Regions from separate parts of the Flexivirga oryzae genome, predicted to be linked through region 1. Evidence: riboswitches for the same ligand, from Rfam matches in the RefSeq annotation. Region 1 holds a riboswitch; each other region holds the start of a gene.
What was found. Region 1 has a riboswitch for cobalamin ahead of FHU39_RS15580 (hypothetical protein). Riboswitches for the same ligand answer to the same signal wherever they lie in the genome.
Positions count from the first base shown of each region.

Region 1 (7,039 bases):
ACGACCTCCGCCATCTCGCGCGGCGGATGGTCGCGGGTGTCCAGTCCGCCGACGATCACCCGACCGGACAACCGCCCCCCGGTGAAATGCGGCACCAGCCCGTTGACGGTCCCCAGCAGAGTGGACTTCCCGGCGCCGGTGCGCCCCACGACGAGCGCGAGCTCGCCTTCCTCGACCACCAGGTCGACGTCCGCCAGTTCGGGCGGGCGGCTGTCGTCGTACCGCACCGACACGTCGGTCAGCTCGATCACGCCGGCACCTCCTGATCCTGTATGGCGCGCGGCGGCGAAACCACCACCGCGACCAGCCCGACCACGGCGGCGAGCAACGGCAGCAGGTCCACGATCGGCCATTGCACCGGGTCGGTCGACGTACTCAGGTGTGCCGGAGCGTACTTCGTCGCCAGCAGCATCAGCACGCCCGCGGCGAGCCCGCTGGCCGACACACCCCACGCCGCGAGGTCGAACGGGTCGGGCCGATACCGCGTGACCGTGCGTTCGCGTGCGGTGAAGGCCAGCCCGGCCGCAGCCAGCAGTGCGCCGAACACGAAGGCGGGCCAGCGGAACACGGCGGCCGCCTGCCCGTCCAGCACACCGAAGATCCCGATGCAGACGGCGATCAGGCCGACCAGCGTCAGCACGGCGACGGCCCGGCGGGTCCGCGGCGGGGTCGCCCCGCGGCGGCCGTACCCCCGCGAATCCATCGCCGCCGCGAGCAGCAGCGACCGGTCGAGCGCATCGCCGAGCACGGGCACGATCATCCGCCGCACCAGGTGCCACCGTCCCCCCGGCGCCGGCCGCAGCCGTTGCGCGCGTCGCACCCGCGCGATGCTCTCCGCCAGCTGCGGGAACACCGAGACGGCGACCACCACGACGGTCCCGATGTCGTAGAGGCTGATCGGCACCACCTTGAGCAGTCGCTTCGGGTTCGCCAACGAGTTGGCGGCGCCGACGCAGATGACCATCGCCGCGAGGTGGAGGCCGTCATACAGGCCGTCGAGCAGGTCGGACAGGTGCACCGGGCCCAGCAGGGTGATGCCGGCCGCCCAGTCGGGCAGCGGGATCCGCGGCAGGTCGACCAGCACCGGTCCGGTCCCGACGGCTCCGAGCAGACACCGGAACAGGACGCGGATGACGACGATGAAGGCACCGAGGGCCAGATAGACGCGCAGCGACCGCGCCCACGGGGCGTTGCCGCGGCGGGCCACCACCACGAAGCAGGAAACCCCGATGAGCAGCAAGAGCAGCAGCGGGTTCGTGGTGAACGACGCCGCCACGGCCAAGCCGATCGCCCAGAGCCACCAGGCGAGGGGGTGGACCGGAGCCCGCAGCCGCTTCACCCGAGGTTGCGCCGACGGATGATCGCGACCGCGGCCCCGCCGATCGCCAGCACCGCGAGCACGCCGCCGCCGACGGCGGTGGTGGCGTTGATGCTGCTGGACTTGTCGGACTCGTTGATCAGCCTGTCGCTGTCCGCCAGCCTCGCGCCGCCCGCGGCGACGGCGCCGCCGGACGTCGAACCGCTCGACGCCGAACCCGCGGCCGAGGCCGAGGTCGACGTGCCGCTCGCTCGCCGCGACTTCTTCGCGGCACGACTCGACGACGTGGTGTGCGACGTGTGGGCCGTCGCCGGTGCGGTCGAGGACGGACGTGACCGGTGCGCGGTGCTGCTGTGGGCGGACGGCGCCGGGTCGTGCCTCGCCGCGGTCGTGGACGGCGGCGCAGTGGTGGTCGTGTGCCGGGGCGGCGCGGTGGTGGTCGTATGACGAGGCGGTGCGGGCGGCCGGGTCGTCGTGTGGGTGGCGGTCGGCTTCGGTTTCGGCGCCGGGCGGACCGGGGCCACACCCGGGGCGACCTTGCTGCCGGTGGAGAAGGCCCAGCCCTCGAACCCGCCCGGGATGACGTGGTGGCTCGCGGCACCCTCGCTGCTGTAGCTCCAGGCGCCGCCGTTCGGGGCGTGCCAGTAGCTCCAGTAGGCGGTCGTCGGGGAGGCGTTGACACACGGGTCGGAGGCGGGCTTCCCGTAGAGCCGGCAGACGAAACCGGGCTGCCGGGCCGCCATCGTGACCGGGACCCCTGCGGCCTGCAACGCGTCCAGCCCGGTCGCGCCGCTGCGGACGGGCGCGCACCGCACCGCGACTCCCCCACCCAGGCTCCGGAAGTCCACCACCACGGTCACGCCCGTGCTGGAGGTGCAGTAGCCGTTGTAGCCGGCCGCGCGAGCCGGCGCCGCCGTCCCGGCATACAGCACCCCGCTCGCAGAGATCGCGAGCGCGCCGGCGGCAGCCGAACGCATCAACCGGCGGGGTGCGGCGGGCATACGGGGTGGATCCTTTCGGACCGCGGAACGCCACGCGCGACCCGAGAATCGCCCGAGACTGCAGTCCGCGGCAGTCGTTGTCGGTCTTCCGGTGGCGCAGGTGTTCCGGCTCACGACGTCGGGTCGTTCACGGCTGCGGGTCAGCGCCGGAGTCACACCGGCTTCCCCTGCTCGCACCTCGGACGCTCGGCCTGAGCGTCCGCCGAAAACGGTAGCACCGCTTGTGCAAAGACCCGGAATGCCGCAAAGTCCTGCCCGTGACGTCGATCCGCGAACTCAATCCCGACCGGGCCGTCCGTGCACTGACCCGGCTCGCCGACGGCACGGACCGGGTGATCGTCGGGATCACCGGCGCTCCGGGCGCGGGCAAGTCGACGGCCGCCAAGACCCTCGCCCGGCGCTGCACCGCCAGCGGCGTGCCCACGGTGGTGGTGCCGATGGACGGCTTCCATCTGGCGCAGGCGGTGCTGGAGGCGCGCGGCTGGGCGCCGGAGAAGGGCGCGCCGCACACCTTCGACGGGGCCGGGTACGTGGCGCTGATCGAGCGGATCCGCCGCGAACGACGCTGGTCGGTCTGGGCGCCCGCCTTCGAGCGGACCCTGGAGGATCCGGTCGCCGGGTCGATCGAGGTCGCACCGCAGACCCGTCTGGTCATCACCGAGGGCAACTACCTGCTGTCGCCCGACGAACCGTGGTCGGAGCTGCCCGGGCTGCTCGACGCGGTCTGGTATGTCGACACGCCCGACCAGCTGCGGCTGGACTGGCTGATCGCTCGCCGCCGCAGGTACGGCGCCACCATGCAGGAGGCGACCGACCTGGCCCTCGGCCCGGACGAGCGCAATGCCGAGCTGATCCGGGCGTCCCGCGACCGGGCGGACGCGTTCTTGCAGGTGGAGTGAGCCGCGTCATACCACCGGCCAGGCAACCTCGGCGCCGCTCGAACGTCTTCCCACCATGAGACGTGACGCAGGGGCGGCAGGGCGGGGCCTTCGGGCTCCCTCCCCGCGCTGCGTTACCCATCGACGCGATCACTGGTTAAGGTCGGAGCGAGGGGTCGGGGCCTCATGACGGTGAGCGCACCCGCCGTGTATGCCGAGAGGCCGTATCGCGTGGGAGGTCGGATCCGTGACCGTGGATCTGCGGCCACCCGCGGCGCGATGACCGCCGACGACTCGGTCGACCTGGCCGAGCTCTACCGCACGCACCACCTGCAGATGGTGCGGCTGGCGCGGTTGCTCGTCGACGACCTGGCCAGCGCCGAGGACGTCGTGCAGGAGGCGTTCCTCGGGATGCACCGCAACCGGGCGGCGCTGCGCGACTCGGGGGCGGCCGTGGGCTACCTGCGGCGGGCCGTGGTCAACCAGTCCCGCTCGATGCTGCGCCGCCGCCGCACGGTGCGCGCGCACCTCAAGGTCGCCGAGCCGGAGATCGCACCACCGGCCGACAGCGAGGTGCTGCTGGCCGAGGAACACCAGCAGGTGCTGCGCGCGGTCGACCAGCTGCCACCGCGGCAACGCGAGGTCCTGGTGCTGCGCTACTGGTCCGACATGTCCGAGGCGGAGATCGCCGCCGCCCTCGGGATCAGCAAGGGAACTGTGAAATCACAAGCAAGCCGGGCAATGACCGCTCTGGCACAGATCATGGCCGAAGGAGGCGCATCCGATGAGTCAGCACCACGATGACGACGACCTGGAGCGTCGCCTCCGGGCGGCCTTCACCGCCAAGGCCGAGCAGATCGGTCCGCACGACCTCGACACCGACCGCGAGGACGCGGTCGCCGCGTTGCTGCGCGAGCCCGCGCGGCCCGGGCGCGTCCGCAAAGTGGTGTCCGGCATCGGCATCCTCGCCGCCGCGGCCGCGGCGGTCGGGGTGGTGGCGCTCGCCATACATCCTTCGCAGCAGCACACGACCACCGCGCTGCACCCGGTGACGACGGCCGCGTCGACGGGTGTGGTCAGTGTTGCGCCGCCGACGCAGACGACACCGAGCACGACCGCGGGGGAGACACCCCACATGGGGCAGGCGACGCCGGACAACCAAGTGGGCACGCAGTCGCAGCCGCTGACGACGACCACCACGACGACGACGTCGACCAGCACGACCACGACGCCGCCGAGCTCGTCGACGACCCGCACCGCCCTCAGCGCCGGAGGGACCCAGGGGTCGTCGAGCAGCAGCACGTCCAGCAGCAGCACCCCCACCGACCGGTCCGGTGCGATCCCGCTCGACGGTCAACGCACCGTGCCGGTGCCCGAGGGCCTCACCTGGGAGGTGACCGCGGAGACCGACCGCACCCGGACGGTCCGCATCACCTACCTGCCCACCGACATCGAGGCCTGGTGGGGCACGCACCTGCCCGCGCAGGGCTGGGAGGAGTCGGCGGACCACGGGTGGACGATCCCCGGCACGGCGTATGCCGTCAGCCCGATCACCGACAAGGGGTCGTTCACCGTCACCTGGTGATCCCGGGCCGCGTTCCGGAACGAGTGTCTACAGAGTGAGACGCTTTGACGCGCTCCCATGCCGGATGGTTATCTTTCTAATCACGTTCAGTTAACCAACCGCTCGGAGAGGTAACCATGACTGCCGTGACGGCTCGGCCCCGACGCTCGCGCGCCGATCGGCCAGCGCCCGACTGGGACCTGGTTTACAAGCGCAACTACATCGAGCGACTGAAGCGGGACCGCCCGCCGATGAACGTGCGCGAAGAGCTGCCCGAGCTGATCGCTCGCGGTTACGAGGATATCCCAGAGGAGGACATCGTCCGCCTCTACTGGTGGGCGCTGGCGCACGACAAGCCGAAGATCGGCACGTTCATGGTGCGCATCAAGGTCGCGGGTGGCCTGGTCAACGCGGCGCAGGTGCGCGCGCTGGCCCAGATCTCGAACGACTACGGGCGCGGCGAGGCCGAGCTGACGACCCGCCAGGGCATCCAGCTGCACTGGGTCGAGCTGGCGAAGCTGCCCGAGGTCATGGAGCGGATCGAGGCGGCCGGTCTCACCACCAACGGCGGCGAGGGCGACACCGTCCGCAACATCACCGGGTGCCCGGTCACCGGGCTGGCCGAGGGCGAAGCCTTCGACGTGACGCCGGTGATCCGCGAGGTGGCCGACCACTTCTACGGCAACCCGGAGTTCTCCAACCTGCCGCGCAAGCACAAGTACACGATCTCGGCCTGCGAGTCGCAGTGCAACGCCCCGGAGATCTCCGACGTCGCGCTGATCGCCGTCCGCAAGGACGGCCGCGAGGGTTTCACGCTCCGCATCGGCGGAGGTATGACGAACACCCCGCGCATCTCGCGTGACGTCGGTGTGTTCATCCCCCGCGAGGAGACCGTCGAGGTCCTCGAGGCGGTCACCAACGCCTGGCAGCGCGACCTGCGTTACCGCATCTCCCGGGCGAAGGCCCGCATCAAGTTCATGATGGACGACTACGGCCCGGAGGGCATGCGCCAGCGGATCGAAGCCGCCCTCGGCCGCCCGCTGGAGGACGGCGTAGCGCCCGAGCCGACGGCCGACACCGACCACCTCGGCGTCCACCCGCAGGCTCAGCCGGGCCTGCTGTATGCCGGCGTGCCGGTCTCATCCGGCCGCATCTCCGGCGCTCAGCTGGAGGCGATCGCCGACCTGGTCGAGAGCTACGGCGGCGACGTCCGCTTCACCCGGCAGCAGAACTTCCTGCTGGGCAACATCCCCGAGTCCCGGATCGACGATGTCCGGAACACGTTGCGCGACATCGGTTTCGACCTGGACCGGGGCCGGGCGTTCGGCCGCTCGATCGCGTGCACCAGCCACCGGTTCTGCAACTACTCGGTCGCCGAGACCAAGGGCAAGCTGGAGGAGATCCTCGACGAGCTCACCGACAGCTACGGCGCCGGCCCGATCGGCGACCTGGCGATCCACGTCGACGGTTGTCCGCACGCCTGTGCGCAGCACTGGGTCGGCGAGATCGGCCTGCAGGGCACGACGACCCGCGTCGACGGCTCGGACGAGCGCATCGAGGCCTACGACCTGACCGTCGGCGGGGGGCTCGGCTCGCGCAGCGCCATCGGCCGCCGGTTGATGCGCCGGGTGCCGACGCACGAGATCAACGGCGTCATGGACCGGCTGGTCGGTGCGTGGCTGAAGGAGCGTGCCGACAAGGGCGACTTCAACTTCACTCTCGGCGACTTCTGCAACGGCCACACCGACGACGAGCTGATCGCCGTCGCCCAGGGCATCGACGTTGCCAACGCGTCGCCCGACACCAGTGTCGGCGTGCGCGTCCCCGGACCGCTGCTGCCCCTGGTGGACGGCGAGGACCGCATCGAGGTGCAGGCTCCGACCGTCGGCGAGGCACTGGCCATCGTCGCGAAGCGCTTCCCCGGGTTCAAGGAGACGGTGATGCCCGAAGGCACCGTCGACAAGGCCTTCCTGATCGCCATCGGCGACGAGGACGTCCGCAACCTCGACGGCATGAACACCGCCGTCCAGCCCGGTGCCGACATCGTGGTCATCACCGCCCTCTCCGGCGGCTGAGCGACGCGCAACACGGCACACCACTTCGGCTACGGCATACGAAAGGACATGGCATGACACTGAGCCTCGCACCGAGCACCGAGGATGAGCGCGTCGTCTTCGACGACCTGGAGATCGGCGAGATCGCCGTCGAGCTCGACGACCAGGAGCCCGAGGACGTCATCGAGTGGGCCCTGGAGACCTTCGGCGACCGCGTCGCGATC
Region 1 is NZ_JACHVQ010000002.1:530,388-537,426, forward strand. Features, by position in the region: gene FHU39_RS15570 (ATP-binding cassette domain-containing protein) at 1-251, opposite strand, end outside; gene FHU39_RS15575 (energy-coupling factor transporter transmembrane component T family protein) at 248-1,339, opposite strand; gene FHU39_RS15580 (hypothetical protein) at 1,336-2,319, opposite strand; cobalamin riboswitch at 2,398-2,535, opposite strand; gene FHU39_RS15585 (nucleoside/nucleotide kinase family protein) at 2,577-3,218, shown strand; gene FHU39_RS15590 (RNA polymerase sigma factor) at 3,477-4,001, shown strand; gene FHU39_RS15595 (hypothetical protein) at 3,982-4,782, shown strand; gene FHU39_RS15600 (MoaD/ThiS family protein) at 4,899-6,836, shown strand; gene FHU39_RS15605 (phosphoadenylyl-sulfate reductase) at 6,890-7,039, shown strand, end outside.

Region 2 (7,039 bases), on a different contig from region 1:
GATCAGCGGCAGCGCACAGGGCAGTTCGACGCGGGCCAGCACCTGCGGGCCCGTCATACCCATGCCGAACGCGGCATCTCGCGCGGCCGGGTCCACCTCGCTCACGCCGCTGTAGGCGCCGGCGAGCAGCGGCGGTATGGCCAGGATGACCAGGACCACGATCGTCGGGACGAGGTATGCCGCGTCGCTGGTGAGCCGGGACACGAACCACATCGCGACCACGAAGAGCAGACCGAGGCTGGGGATCGCACGGAACGCGTTCGCAGCCGACAGGATCCACTTCCCTCGGCCGGAGTGACCGATCACGGCGCCGATCGGCAGCGCGATGACAGCGGCGATCAGCACACTCTCGCCGGTGTATTCCAGGTGCTCCAGCAACCGATGGGTGATCCCGGTGCTGCCCTGCCAGTTCGCGCCGTCGATCAGCCAGCGCCATACCTGCCCGATCATGCGCCCACCTCCCGCTGCCACGGCGTGAGGACCCTGGTGACCAGCTGGATCGCCACGTCGAAGATCAGCGCCAGGACCAGGCAGGCCGCGATGCCCGTCCACACCTCTGCCCAGTAGTTGATCTGGTAGCCGTCGGTCAGGTAGAACCCGAGTTGCCGGATGCCGAGCAGCGCGGAGACGCTGACGATGGCGACGTTGCTGACCGCCGCCACCCGCAGCCCGGCCGAGATGACGGGCACGGCGAGGGGCAGCTCGACACCGAAGAAGCGTCGGATCGGCGTGTAACCCATGGCGATTGCGGCCTGCGTGGTCTCCTCCGACACCGCGCCGAGTGCGTCGGCGACGGTGCGCACCAGCAGTGCGATGGTGTAGATCGTCATCGCGATGATGACGTTCGTCGGGTCGATGATCTTGGTCTTGGCGACGAGGGGTATGAGCACGAAGAGCGCGAGCGACGGGATCGTGTAGAGCAGGCTCGACCCGCCGACCAGGATCACCCGCAGCCAGGCGGCCCGGCGCGCCAGCCAGCCCAGTGGGAGCGAGATCAGCAGGCCGATCAGCAGCGGCAGACCCGCCAACCAGGCGTGCTGGATCCCCCTGCTGAGGATGTCGGACCAGTGGTCCTGGATGAAGGAGAGCATCGGGGCTACTTGTCCAGCGAGAGGCCGGCGTGCTCGGGCGCGATGTCGGCCTCGTCGACCGGTGGGCGATCGGTCGCCTCGATGGCCTGCAGCACCTCGTGGGCCCGCACGGTGCCGAGCAGCCGCCCGTCCTCCCCGGCGATGACTCCCCGCCGACTCGGTGACGACAGCGCGGCATCCAGGGCCGCCCGCAACGGGCCCGAAGCGCGCGCCACCGTGCCGCCGCGGTGCAGCATCGCCGGCTCGATGGGCGCGGCGATCTGGCCCGGCTGGACCCAACCGGCCGGCCGGCCGTCGTCGACGACGAGCAGCCACTCGTCCCGGGTCGCCGCGCGCGCCTGCTCGGGCGTCGTGCCGAGCGGCACCGTCGGCTCCGCCGCCAACGGCAGTTGCGGTGTCTCGGTGAAGGTCAGCGCGCGATAACCCCGGTCGCGGCCGATGAAGTCCGCGACGAAGTCGTCGATCGGGTGCGCGAGCAGGTAGGCCGGATCGGCCAACTGCGCGAGTTTGCCGCCGACGCGCATCACCACGATCTGGTCACCGAGCTTGAGCGCCTCGTCGATGTCGTGGGTCACGAAGACGATCGTCTTGCCGAGATCGCGCTGCAGCCGTAGGAACTCGTCCTGCAACTGCTCGCGCACGACGGGGTCGACCGCGCTGAACGGCTCGTCCATCAGCATCACCGGCGGATCGGCGGCCAGCGCACGTGCCACGCCGACCCGCTGCTGTTGTCCTCCGGACAGCTGCGACGGCCACCGGTCGGCGAAATCTCCTGGCAGTCCCACGAGTTCGAGCACTTCGCGAGCCCGCTCGCGGGCCTGCTGCTTCGATGTCCCGAGCAGGACCGGCACGGTGGCGACGTTGTCGACCACCCTCTTGTTGGGGAAGAGCCCGGCGTGCTGGATGACATAGCCGATGCCGCGCCGGAGCTTGGCCGCGTTGACGGCCTGCACGTCCTCGTCATCGATGTAGATGTGCCCGCTGGTCGGCTCGATCATCCGGTTGATCATCCGCAGGGACGTGGTCTTGCCACAGCCGGACGGGCCCACCAGGACGGTGATCTTGCCGGTCGGCGCCTCGAAGGAGAGATCGTCGACGGCCCTGTCTCCCCCGCCGTAGGTCTTGACCACCTGCTCGAAGCGGATCATGGTCATCAAACGTAACGCAGCGGACCGACATTCCCCTCGCTACCGCGGGTCGAGCAGCGTCTGCGCCAGGAACCTGGTCGTATGCCGGTGCCAGGCACGTGCCTGCAGCAGCATCGCGTGCCAGTCGGCCAGTTGTATGCCGCGCGCGTCCCCGCCGGCCTCGGTGATGCGCCGCACCAGCGTCGCGCTCTCCCGCGGATCGGTGACGACGTCCTTGCGTCCGTGCAGCAGCAGGGTGTGCCGACCCAGGAATGGCTGCACGTCATACTGCTGCGGGATCCACGGCGCCATACCGACCACGGCCACGACACCCTCGCTCCCGGCCAACTCCAGGGCGACCCGGCCGCCCATCGAATGTCCGACGAGCGCGACCGGCAGGCCGGGGTAGAGGTCGCGCACCCGGCGCAGCGCCCACCGGGCGTCGACGACCGGTGACCGTTGCTCGCCGTTGTAGCCGCGCACCGCGTCCCGCAGGGTTGCCACGCCGACCCGCCCACCCAGGTCCGCCTCGATGCGGCGACCGACGGCGAGCATGCGCAGCAGTGGCGGGGTGCGTTTGGTGGTGCGTTCCAGGCCGTGCTCGGCCCCGCCGTGCAGCAGCAGCGCGATCGCATCGGGCGTGCGCCGCCCGTCGGGCAGCGTGAGAAACGGGTGCGCGCCGTCGTGCGACGGGCCGACCTCGAAACGCTGGCTTCCCGTCACCGCCCGACGCCCCAGCAGCACATCGGCGCGCGTCACACGTCGGTCCGGTGGAAGTTCGCGTAGGAGCGGCTGGCCGTGGGACCGCGCTGCCCTTGGTAGTGCGAGCCGTACTTCTCACTGCCGTAAGGGTTTTCGGCTGGACTGCTCAGTTGGAAGAAGCACAGTTGGCCGATCTTCATGCCCGGCCAGAGCTTGATCGGCAATGTCGCCACGTTGGACAGTTCCAGCGTCACGTGACCGGAGAACCCGGGGTCGACGAAGCCGGCGGTCGCGTGGGTGAGCAGGCCGAGCCGGCCGAGGCTGGACTTGCCCTCGACGCGCGCGGCGATGTCGTCCGGGAGCGTCACCTGCTCGTACGTCGAGCCGAGGACGAACTCACCGGGGTGCAGCACGAACGGCTCACCGGGCTCTGTCTCGATCAGCCGGGTCAGTTCGTCCTGTTCGGCCGCCGGGTCGATGAACGGGTACTTGTGGTTGTCGAACAGCCGGAAGTAGCGGTCCATCCGGATGTCGATGCTCGACGGCTGGATCATCGCCTCGTCGTAGGGCTCGAGACGGACCCGGCCGGCATCGATCTGGGCACGTATGTCGCGGTCGGAGAGCAGCACGGTGGTCACGCTACCGGGCGGGCGGTTGCCGCGTGGCGGGCGTTGGTGAGTTAGACTCCTGCCGGTCCGAGCGAGCGCCTGTCGGCGACCGTTTCGCGGCACGCGAGTGTAGTTCAATGGTAGAACATCAGCTTCCCAAGCTGAATACGCGAGTTCGATTCTCGTCACTCGCTCTTCGGAGCTTTCCCCAGCGCCCCCCATCGAGTCCTCCGCGTCGTGCGGAGTTGACCGAGAGGCTCAGAAACACCCTCACCGGCTCAGTAAATGCCCGGCGCGACTGCGGTATTTCTGAGCCTATCGGCGTCTTGTGAGCCTGTCGCCGAGTGGTTTCTCCGCGTCATTCCGCCGATTTGACATCGATGAAATTACACGTTTGCAACTACAGCATGTGGGGGCTTGGCAAACAGGACACCACTAGATAGTGTGTCTGTTGCAGCTGGTTCGAGTGTTGCGACTGTCGTCATACGACGGTCGCAGCACCCGAGGAGAGAGGGAAGCCGGTGAGAGTCCGGCACTGCCCCCGCAGCGGTGAGTGAGGACGAAAGTCGTCATCAGCACTGGGCTGACCGGCCCGGGAAGCGACGACCGGTAGGTGTGCGCGGCCGCGCACGGAGTCACGAGTCCGAAGACCTGCCACTGCCCCGACCGCGCACTCGCGGGCGGGTCCGACCGCAGCCCGCGCGGGAAGGGCTGACGAACGAGCGGCAGCGAGCCACGTGCCCTGCGCTGCCCGCTCGCCGTCCTCCTCGCCGGACCGACAGTGAGGGAAGACGGGAGACAACGCACGTGGCCATACACGTCACCAAGCGCGACGGTTCACGCGAGCCGTATGACGCAGACCGCATCAACCGGGCGATCGAGCGAGCCGCAGACGGCCTGCCGAACGCCATGGCGATGACCATGCAGATCGCCTCGGAGCTGGCGATCACGCTCTTCGACGGGATCACCACCGAACAGCTCGACGAAGCCGCGATCTCGGTGGCCGTCCAGAACGTCAAGGACGACCCGGACTTCGACGTGATCGCCTCCCGGCTGCTGCTCAAGACGATCTACAAGAAGGTGCTCGGCGACTTCGAGACACAGTCGGAGCTCGCGCTGCTGCACCAGGCACGTTTCCCCGGCTACGTGCGGGAGGCCGTCGAGGACGGACTCTTCGACGCGCGCCTCGCGTCGGCGTTCAACCTCGAGCAGCTGGCCGCCGCCCTCGATCACCACCTGGACGACGGCCTGCGCTACATCGGCATCATCACCCTCAAGAACCGTTACATGGCAACGGATTCCAGGCGGCAGCCGTTGGAGGTGCCCGCATACTTCTGGATGCGCGTCGCCATGGGAATGTCGGTGAACGAGAAGGACCCGACGCAGGCCGCCATCGGCTTCTACCGCAAGATGGCGTCGCTCGACTACCTCGCCGCCGGCTCGACCCTGGTCAATGCAGGCACCAACACCCCGCAGCTGTCGAACTGCTTCGTGATGCAGATGGACGACGACATCGAGCACATCGCCAAGTCGATGCGTGACGTCATGTGGCTCACCAAAGGTACTGGTGGCATTGGTCTTTCGGTCTCCAAACTGCGCTCTGAGGGTAGCCCGATCCGGAGCAACAACACCACCTCCACCGGCCCGATCCCGTTCATGCACACGATCGACTCAATCCTGCGCGCCGTGTCCCGTGGCGGGAAGAAGTTCGGCGCGCTGTGCTTCTACATGGAGAACTGGCACCTGGACTTCCCGCAGTTCCTCGACCTCCGGCAGAACGCCGGCGACCCCTACCGGCGGGCCCGCACCGCCAACATAGCGGTCTGGTTGTCCGACGAGTTCATGAAGCGCGTGGTGGCGGACGACGACTGGTACCTCTTCGACCCCCTGGAGACTCCCGACCTGGTCGAGCTCGTCGGTGACGACTTCTCCCGGCGGTACAAGGAGTATGCCGCCCTCGCCGAGACCGGAAAACTGCGCTCCTTCAAGAAGATCCGGGCGCGCGCACAGTGGAAGTCGATCCTCGTGTCGCTGCAGACCACCTCGCACCCGTGGCTGACCTGGAAGGACACCATCAACCAGCGGGCGCTCAACGACAACACCGGCACGATCCACCTGTCGAACCTGTGCACCGAGATCACCCTGCCGCAGGACCGTGACAACGTCTCGGTGTGCAACCTCGCCTCCATCAACCTCTCCCGGCATCTGGTGGATGATGAGTGGGACTGGGACCGGCTCGCCGAGTCCGTCCGCGTCGCCGTGCGACAGCTCGACAACCTGATCGACATCACGCGTTCGTCGGTGCCCGAGTCCGAGCACTCCAACGACCAGAACCGCGCAATCGGCCTGGGGTTCATGGGATTCACCGACGTGGTGGAGAAGCTCGGCCTGTCCTACGCATCGGAAGAAGCCGCGGACCTCATCGACCGGCTGGCCGAATTCATCAGCTGGCACGCGATCGATGCGTCGTGTGACCTCGCCCAGGAGCGCGGCGCCTACCCGAACTTCGAGGGGTCCGGCTGGTCACGTGGCCTGGTCCCGATCGACACCCTCGAGGTGCTGGAGCGGCGTCGGGCGGTCGAGGTCGACGTGCCACGGACCAGCCGGATGGACTGGGACGTTCTGCGGGAACGCGTCAAGGACGGTATCCGCAACGCAACGCTGATGGCGATCGCGCCGACGGCGTCGATCGGCTTGGTCGCCGGCACCACACCCGGACTAGATCCGCAGTTTTCACAACTGTTCTCACGCACGACCTCGTCCGGTAAGTTCCTGGAGGTCAACCGCAACCTGGTTGCGGCGTTGGAGGAGCGCGGCCTGTGGGACGCGGTCCGTGAGGAACTGCTCCGCTCGCGCGGCGACCTGTCGGTCGTGCCCGGTGTGCCGGAGGACCTCCTGGAAATCTTCCAGACGTCGTTCCAGTTGCCTCCCACGGCATACCTGCAGGTTGCGTCCCGAGCCCAGAAGTGGATCGACCAGGCGATCAGCCGCAACATCTACCTGGAGTCGCGCGACATCGGCGGCATGAGCGACCTGTATGTCGATGCCTGGCGCAAGGGTGTCAAGACGACGTACTACCTGCACATGAAGCCACGGCACCGTGCCGAGCAGTCGACGGTCAAGGTCAACAAGGCCGTCGAGAGCGGCCGCGCCGGAGGCGGTTTCGGCTTCGCACGGCGGGCAACGACTGAAGCTGACGCATCGGAACAGACGGGCGGACTTCGATCCGCTCCTCCGCTTCGCTCCCCCGCGACTCAGCCAGCGCCCGTGGATGCTCCCATCACCCAGCCAGCGCCCGTGCATGCTCCCATCACCCAGCCAGCGCCCGTGCATGCTCCCATCACCCAGCCAGCGCCCGTGGATGCTCCCATCACCCAGCCAGCGCCCGTGCATGCTCCCATCACCCAGCCGGCGCCCGTGGATGCCCCCGTCGCCCAGCCGGCGCCCGTGCATGCTTCCATCACCCAGCCAGCGCCCGTGGATGTCCCCGTCACCGAGCCGGCGCCCGTGC
Region 2 is NZ_JACHVQ010000004.1:156,171-163,209, reverse strand. Features, by position in the region: gene FHU39_RS19950 (ABC transporter permease) at 1-450, opposite strand, end outside; gene FHU39_RS19945 (ABC transporter permease) at 447-1,091, opposite strand; gene FHU39_RS19940 (ABC transporter ATP-binding protein) at 1,097-2,239, opposite strand; gene FHU39_RS19935 (alpha/beta hydrolase) at 2,279-2,977, opposite strand; gene dcd (dCTP deaminase) at 2,974-3,549, opposite strand; tRNA gene FHU39_RS19925 (tRNA-Gly) at 3,652-3,722, shown strand; cobalamin riboswitch at 3,990-4,201, shown strand; gene FHU39_RS19920 (ribonucleoside-diphosphate reductase subunit alpha) at 4,336-7,039, shown strand, end outside.
Region 2: another riboswitch for cobalamin. It lies ahead of FHU39_RS19920 (ribonucleoside-diphosphate reductase subunit alpha); the one in region 1 lies ahead of FHU39_RS15580 (hypothetical protein).

Region 3 (7,039 bases), on a different contig from region 1:
GGGTGTCACCTATCAACTCGGCAACTGTCTCGCCGCGTTCAACCTGCCGATCCAGGAGTCGCTCGCGTCGTCGCACGGTTACCCGTTCGCGCTGTCCGCGACGATCATCCCGGTATTCATCGTGGTCATCATCCTGACGCTGTTCGGCAAGGAACAGAAGGGAATCCACTTCGGCACACGCGATACGAGCGTGGTCGCCGAGTCCACCGCTTGACTTCGAGCGCGCTCGAGGTCACAGGATGGTACCCATGATCACCTGTGCCACCTGTGCGGTGGAGTATGACGAGGCCGCGGCCGATCGCGACTGCCCGATCTGCGCCGACGAACGACAGTACCTGCCGGTCGGGGGCCAGCTCTGGACCGATCTGGCGAAGCTGGCCGCCGACGGCAACCGGGTCGAGGTGCTCGACCTGCGACCGGGACTGACCGGCCTGCGGACCGAGGTCGGCATCGGGCAGACCGGGCTGCTGGTGCAGACACCGGAGGGCAACCTGCTGTGGGACCCACCGGGTTTCCTCGACGAGGAGGCCGTCGCCGCGGTGGCCGAGCGCGGCGGGATCCGGTGGATCGCGGCGAGCCACCCGCACATGTTCGGGGTGCAGTTGCAGTGGTCGGCGGCGTTCGACGACGCACCGGTCTACGTCAACGCCGCGGACACGCAGTGGCTGGGCCTGCGTGGTGCGGCGATCACCGAATGGACCGATGAGTTGCACCTGGCCGACGGGCTCACGCTGCACCGCGTCGGCGGGCACTTCCCCGGCAGTGCGGTGGCGCACTGGTCGGCGGGTGCGGACGGACGCGGCACGCTGCTCAGCGGTGACACGATCATGCCGAACCCGGATCACCGCACGGTCAGCTTCATGCGCTCCTACCCCAACCTGATCCCGTTGTCCGGCAACGTGGTCCTGCGCATCGCGGAACGGGTGAAGCCGCTGGCGTTCGACGAGATCTGGAACAACTTCGGTGTCGCGGTGCCGACCGACGCGGCTGCCGCGGTGCAGCGTTCGGCGCAGCGGCACGCCGCGTGGGTCCGCGGGGACTTCGACCACCTGACCTGAGGCGTCACGCCGCGGCGGCGTCGGGCTGGGGACCCTGGTCCACCGGCGGCACGTCGGCCAGCAGCGGCATACGACGCAGCGGCCCGACGAGCCCGACCACGAGCGCGCTCAGCAGGGCGAGTCCGCCGAGCACGACGAGCGACACCTCGCCGTTCCACCACTCCACGAACAGGCCGCCGACGACGGGTGCGAGCGGTGACATCGCCATCAGCGTGGTCATCAGGGCGCTCTGCACCCTGCCCTGCATCGCTTCCGGCGTGATCAGCATGACGTAGGTCATGAAGCCGGCGTTGACTGCCGGGATCAACAGGAATCCGACCGCGAGCAGCACCAGCAGCACCGGGTAGCTGTGCACGAATGCACACGCCACCAAGCACGTCCCGAGCAACACCGTGCCGACGATCAGCGCGCGCCCGGCGGCCAGCTTCTTCAGTACGATCGCGGACAACAGCGCGCCGACGATCGTCGCGACCGCGATCGCGGTCTCCGCCAGCCCGATACCCACGGGTCGGACACCACGTTCCTGCAGTACGACGATCAGCACCAGCAGGAACCCGTTGACCGCGAAGTTGAGCAGGGTCGCGACGACCACCACCGGTCGCAGCACCTCGTGACGCCAGACGAACTTCAGACCGGATCGCATTGCCTGCAAAGGCGGTTCGTGCTCTCCACCTTCGGGCCGCGGCGCCGGGAGCGGGGTGCGGACCAGCAGTGCAGCGGCGGCGGACACCACGTAGGAGACGACGTCGGCGAGCACCGGGAGCGAGCGGGAGACCGAGAAGAGCAACCCGCCCAGCGGAGGTCCGATCAGCCCGGTCACGCCCTGGCGGCCCTCGACGGCCGACATGGCGGTGCTCAGGTCCGGTGCCGGCACCACCGCTTTGGTGGCGAGCGTGTCCGCCGGGCCGAACACCGACTCCGCGGCACCGACGACCACACCGGCGACCACGAGGTGGGCGATGGTGAGCAGATCGGCGGCGTAGGCCACTACGACCGTCGCGTAGGCCGCCGCCGCGACGAGCGCCGACCAGACCATCGCCTGCCGTCGGTTCCAGCGGTCGACGAAGGCCCCGGCGGGCAGCCCGGCGACCACGAGCCCCGCGACCACGGCTCCCCCGACGAGTCCGGCGAGCGCCGCACTGTGAGTCATCCACAGGGCGAGCAACGGGAACGCCAGCCCGCTCATCCGGGAACCGATGCCGTTGAGCGTGTTGCCGACCACCAACAGCTGGAAGTCCCTGTTACGCCAGAGAGCCGGGCGTTTCGCGTCGGTCGGCAATTCGTCGCACATCGCGTCCCCCGGTGATGTCATGGGAACAGCCTCCTCCAGCCACAATTTTTCACAACTGAATTTGCGCATCATCGGTGCCCCGCTGGACGAGGTCCTCGGCGTCGGGGAGACCACGGATCGAACCGCCCCACGCGGCCCGGCAGAGGATCAGTAGGCTGCTGCTCGCGACAGGTTCGCGTCATACCGAGTGATCGGTGTGCGCGTCGCAAGAGGGAACCCGGTGCGAGTCCGGGACTGCCCCGCAGCGGTATGTGAGAACGACCTCCGTCACACGCACTGGCCACCAGCCGGGAAGCGACGGACAGTAGGCGCCTTTCGACGGCCTGCTCACGAGTCCGAAGACCTGCCTGTCGCCCGAGCCCGAACCCGGGCACGGCCGATTCTGTGACCTCTCGGGTGGGTCGCGAAGGAGTATGACGATGACCGACAGCACCACTTCCACGACCGTTCTCGGCTGGCCACGCCAGGGCCCGAAGCGGGAACTCAAGCGAGCCATCGAGGCCTACTGGGCCGGCCGTTCCAGCGCCGACGAGCTGCACGACATCGCCGCAGCATTGCGCGCGGATGCGTGGAAGCTCCTTGCCGACAACGGGATCGACGAGGTACCGACCGGCGACTTCTCCTACTACGACCACGTGCTCGACGCTGCGACCATGGTCGGCGCGATCCCGCAGCGCTACCGCGACGCCGCCGACAACGACCTGGACGTCTACTTCGCAATGGCGCGCGGCAACGACACGGTCGCGCCGCTGGAGATGACCAAGTGGTTCGACACCAACTACCACTACCTGGTGCCGGAGCTGTCGCCCGGGACGACGTTCACCGCGGACGCCTCCCGGCAGCTCGCCCACCTCGCGCAGGCCACCGCGGCGGGCCACCCCGCGCGACCGGTCCTCGTCGGCCCCCTGACCTTCCTGTTGCTCGCCAAGCCTGCGCCGGACGCACCCGCCGACTTCGACCCGCTGACGCTGCTCGACCCGCTGCTCGAGGTGTATGTCGAGATCCTCGACCAGTTGCAGGAGGCCGGAGCGCAGTGGGTGCAGCTCGACGAGCCGGCACTGGTGCTCGATCAGCCGGCGACCGTGCTGGAGGCGGCGCGGCACGCCCTGGGCCGGCTGGGCTCCGCGATGAAGCGCCCGCAGCTGGTCGTCGCCAGCTACTTCGACGCCCTGCAGGGTGCGTTCGAGGTGCTCGCCGACGCGCCGGTGGACGGCCTGGCGATCGACTGCACCGTCCCCGACAACGTGACCGCGATCCTGGAGCACGGACTCGCCGGCAAGCGCCTGGTCGCCGGGGTGATCGACGGCCGCAACATCTGGGCCGCCGACCTGGACGACCGGCTCACCACGCTGCGCCGGCTCGCCGAGCGCGTCGACGACCTGGTCGTCGGCACCTCCTGCTCGCTGCTACACGTCCCGCTCGACGCCGCCAAGGAGACCGCCGTCGACGACGAGCTGCGCAGCTGGCTCGCGTTCGCCCGCGAGAAGGTGCTCGAAGTGCGCACTCTCGCAACGGCGCTCACCGACGAGACGGCCGCCGCACCGGCGCTCGAGTCGGCCCGGAACGCTCTCGCGTCCCGACGCGCATCGGCGCGCACCTACAACGACGCCGTGCGCGCGCGGATGGCCGCCGTCACCGACGCCGACGCCCACCGCGGCGCTGGGTACGACGAGCGGCGGACGCTGCAGCAGGAAGCGCTCGGCCTCCCGCTGCTGCCGACGACCACGATCGGCTCGTTCCCGCAGACCGACTCGCTGCGCAAGGCCCGGGCGGCACTGCGCCGCGGCGAGATCGGCCAGGCGGCCTACGACGCGACCATGCGGGACGAGATCGCCGCGGTCATCGAGTTGCAGGAGCAGCTCGGCCTGGACGTGCTGGTGCACGGCGAGCCGGAACGCAACGACATGGTGCAGTACTTCGCCGAGCAGCTGGACGGCTACCTGGCGACCACCCACGGCTGGGTGCAGTCGTACGGCACCCGGTGTGTGCGACCGCCGATCATCTTCGGCGACGTCTCCCGTCCCGAGCCGATGACGGTCCGCTGGTGGCAGGCCGCGCAGTCGATGACCGAGCGTCCCGTCAAGGGCATGCTGACCGGCCCGGTGACGATGCTCGCCTGGTCCTTCGTCCGTGACGACCAGCCGCTGGGCGACACCGCGCGCCAGGTCGCGCTCGCCCTGCGCGACGAGGTGAGCGACCTCGAGGCCGCGGGCTGCCGGGTCATCCAGGTCGACGAGCCGGCGCTGCGCGAGACGCTGCCGCTGCGGGAGTCCGACCGGCCGGCATACCTCGAGTGGGCAACCGAATCCTTCCGGCTGGCAACGAGTTCCGTGACCGATGCTACGCAGGTCCACACGCACATGTGCTACGCGGACTTCGGCGACATCTTCGCGGCGATCGACGACCTGGACGCGGACGTGATCAGCCTTGAGGCCACCCGGTCGGGTATGTCGCTCGCCGACGAACTGAAGGAATCGGGCTACGCCAAGGGCGTCGGCCCGGGTGTCTACGACATCCACTCACCGCGGGTGCCTTCCAGCGAGGAGGTGCGCGAGCTGCTGCAGAAGGCGGTGGACGCACTGCCGGCCCAGCAGGTCTGGGTCAACCCGGACTGCGGGCTGAAGACCCGGCGACCGGACGAGGTGCGCGCCGCGCTCGCGAATGTGGTGTCGGCGGCAGCCGAGGTGCGGGAAGGGCTCAGCGCCCGGCCGACCACGGCCCGCGGATGACCGGAGCGGTGTCCTCGACGTCGTCGTCCTCGTCGTCGGCCTCCGTCGGGTGGCGGCCCACCAGCGGGATGGTGCGCTCGTCGTTCTTCGGAGCGCCCGCGGCGTGCACGGCCGGGAGCCGGTGAGCTTCCAGCGGGTCCTGTGAGGCCCGGGTCGGCATCGGCTCGGTGGCCGTCACCGGCGGTGGGACGTCCTGCTCGCGCAGGGTTCCCGGCGCCGGTGCCGGCTCCGGTGCGCCGTCGGCGCCGTCGGCGCCGTCGAAGTCGAGCGGCAGCTGGACCTCCTCGTGCGCCGGTTCGTCCCCCGGTGGATCGGGTGGTCGTTCGAAGCCGATGTCGATCTGCTGGAAGCCCTTGAGCCGGGTCGCCCTGGCGAGTCCGCTGTAGGCGCGGACGTCGGCGTCGGTCAGCTCGACGTTGTCGGTGAACGGCGTCAGGAGCGCTCGCGGCCACAGGTGCAGCACCCACACGGCATTGATCTCCATGCTGATGACGATGATCATGCCCGCGATGAAGAGGAACAGCATCAGCCCGAGAACCACCGCGAGCGTGCCGTTCATGGCCTTGTTGCGCTGCACGACGTGCTCGACGTAGATCCCGCCGAAACGCTGGAGCACCTGCCACATGAACGCCGCGAACAGCGCGCCCGGCCAGATGTCCCGCCACCGCAGCGAGCGATTGGTGGCCACGTGGTAGGCGACCATGATCGCGAAGACGTCGATGCCGAGGGTGCCCACATCGACACCGAACGCGGCCAGACCCGCCAGGTGCACCAGCCGTGGCATGACCTGCGTCAGACCGATCGTGGCGAGCAGCGCGGTACCGAGCAACGCGATCAGGCCGACCGACTTCCCACGGGCGGCGAACGGGTTGGGCCGCGAGTTGCGCGGCACGTGCCACACGCTGTTCGCGATGAACTGGAACGCCTGCGCACTGCCCAACGCACCGTAGAGGGCGACGATCGTGCTGACCGTGATGGACACCCAACTGCCCGATAGGGCATTCGGCGAGGCGATCTGGTCGCTGATGATCGGGAATTCGTTGAGAGCCGACGTGATCAGATCCTGCTGCAGGCTGGGATTGCCGCTCAGGACGACCCCGAGGATGGTCGTGGCGAGGATCAGCAACGGGAACAGCGAGACGAACGCGTAGAAGGCCAGCAGGGCTGCCAGGTAGTTGCCCATGTCATCGATGAACTTGTAAACGACAGCGATGGGATAGCCCAGCGGCGGGAACCTCCGCTGCGCCCGATCGACCACCGCGTGCGCTGACACGCCTCCACGGTACTTGCCCACCATGAAAACCTCGGAATCACGCGGTGTGGCGTGGCACTGCCTATGTGGGGGGTATGGCGCGGCGGCGCTCGCTGAAGGCGCGGTCGCGCCGGGCGGCGTAGGCCAGGCGGTGCAACAGCTCGGTGCGCAGCTCGGCCGCCTCGACCACGCTGTCGACGACCAGATCGGACGCCAGCCGCTCCAGGTCGACGTCCTCGAGGTATTCGTCGCGTCGCGCCTGCACGAACTCCGCCCGCTCGGTGTCGTCGTCGATGGCCGCGATCTTTCCGGCATACACCGCGTTCACCGCCGCCTCCGGCCCCATGACCGCGATGCGCGCGGTGGGCAGGGCGATGGTCGCGTCCGGCCCGAAACCGGGTCCGCACATCGCGTACAGGCCCGCGCCGTACGCCTTGCGAACCACGACGCAGAACTGCGGGACGGTCGCCTCGGCGACGGCGGACACCATCTTCGCGCCGTGCCGGATGATGCCGCCCCGCTCCACCTCGGAGCCGATCATGAAGCCCGGAACGTCGGCCAGGTAGATCAGCGGGATCGAGTAGGCGTCGCACGTCCAGATGAACCGGGCCGCCTTGTCGGCGCTGTCGGTGAACAGCACTCCGCCCTTGGCGGCGGAGTTGTTGGCAACGATGCCAACGGTTCTGCCGTCCATGCGGCCGTAGCCGAT
Region 3 is NZ_JACHVQ010000001.1:2,618,958-2,625,996, forward strand. Features, by position in the region: gene FHU39_RS12360 (MFS transporter) at 1-214, shown strand, start outside; gene FHU39_RS12365 (MBL fold metallo-hydrolase) at 249-1,058, shown strand; gene FHU39_RS12370 (MFS transporter) at 1,063-2,370, opposite strand; cobalamin riboswitch at 2,502-2,714, shown strand; gene metE (5-methyltetrahydropteroyltriglutamate--homocysteine S-methyltransferase) at 2,769-5,078, shown strand; gene FHU39_RS12380 (YhjD/YihY/BrkB family envelope integrity protein) at 5,047-6,351, opposite strand; gene FHU39_RS12385 (carboxyl transferase domain-containing protein) at 6,413-7,039, opposite strand, start outside.
Region 3: another riboswitch for cobalamin. It lies ahead of metE (5-methyltetrahydropteroyltriglutamate--homocysteine S-methyltransferase); the one in region 1 lies ahead of FHU39_RS15580 (hypothetical protein).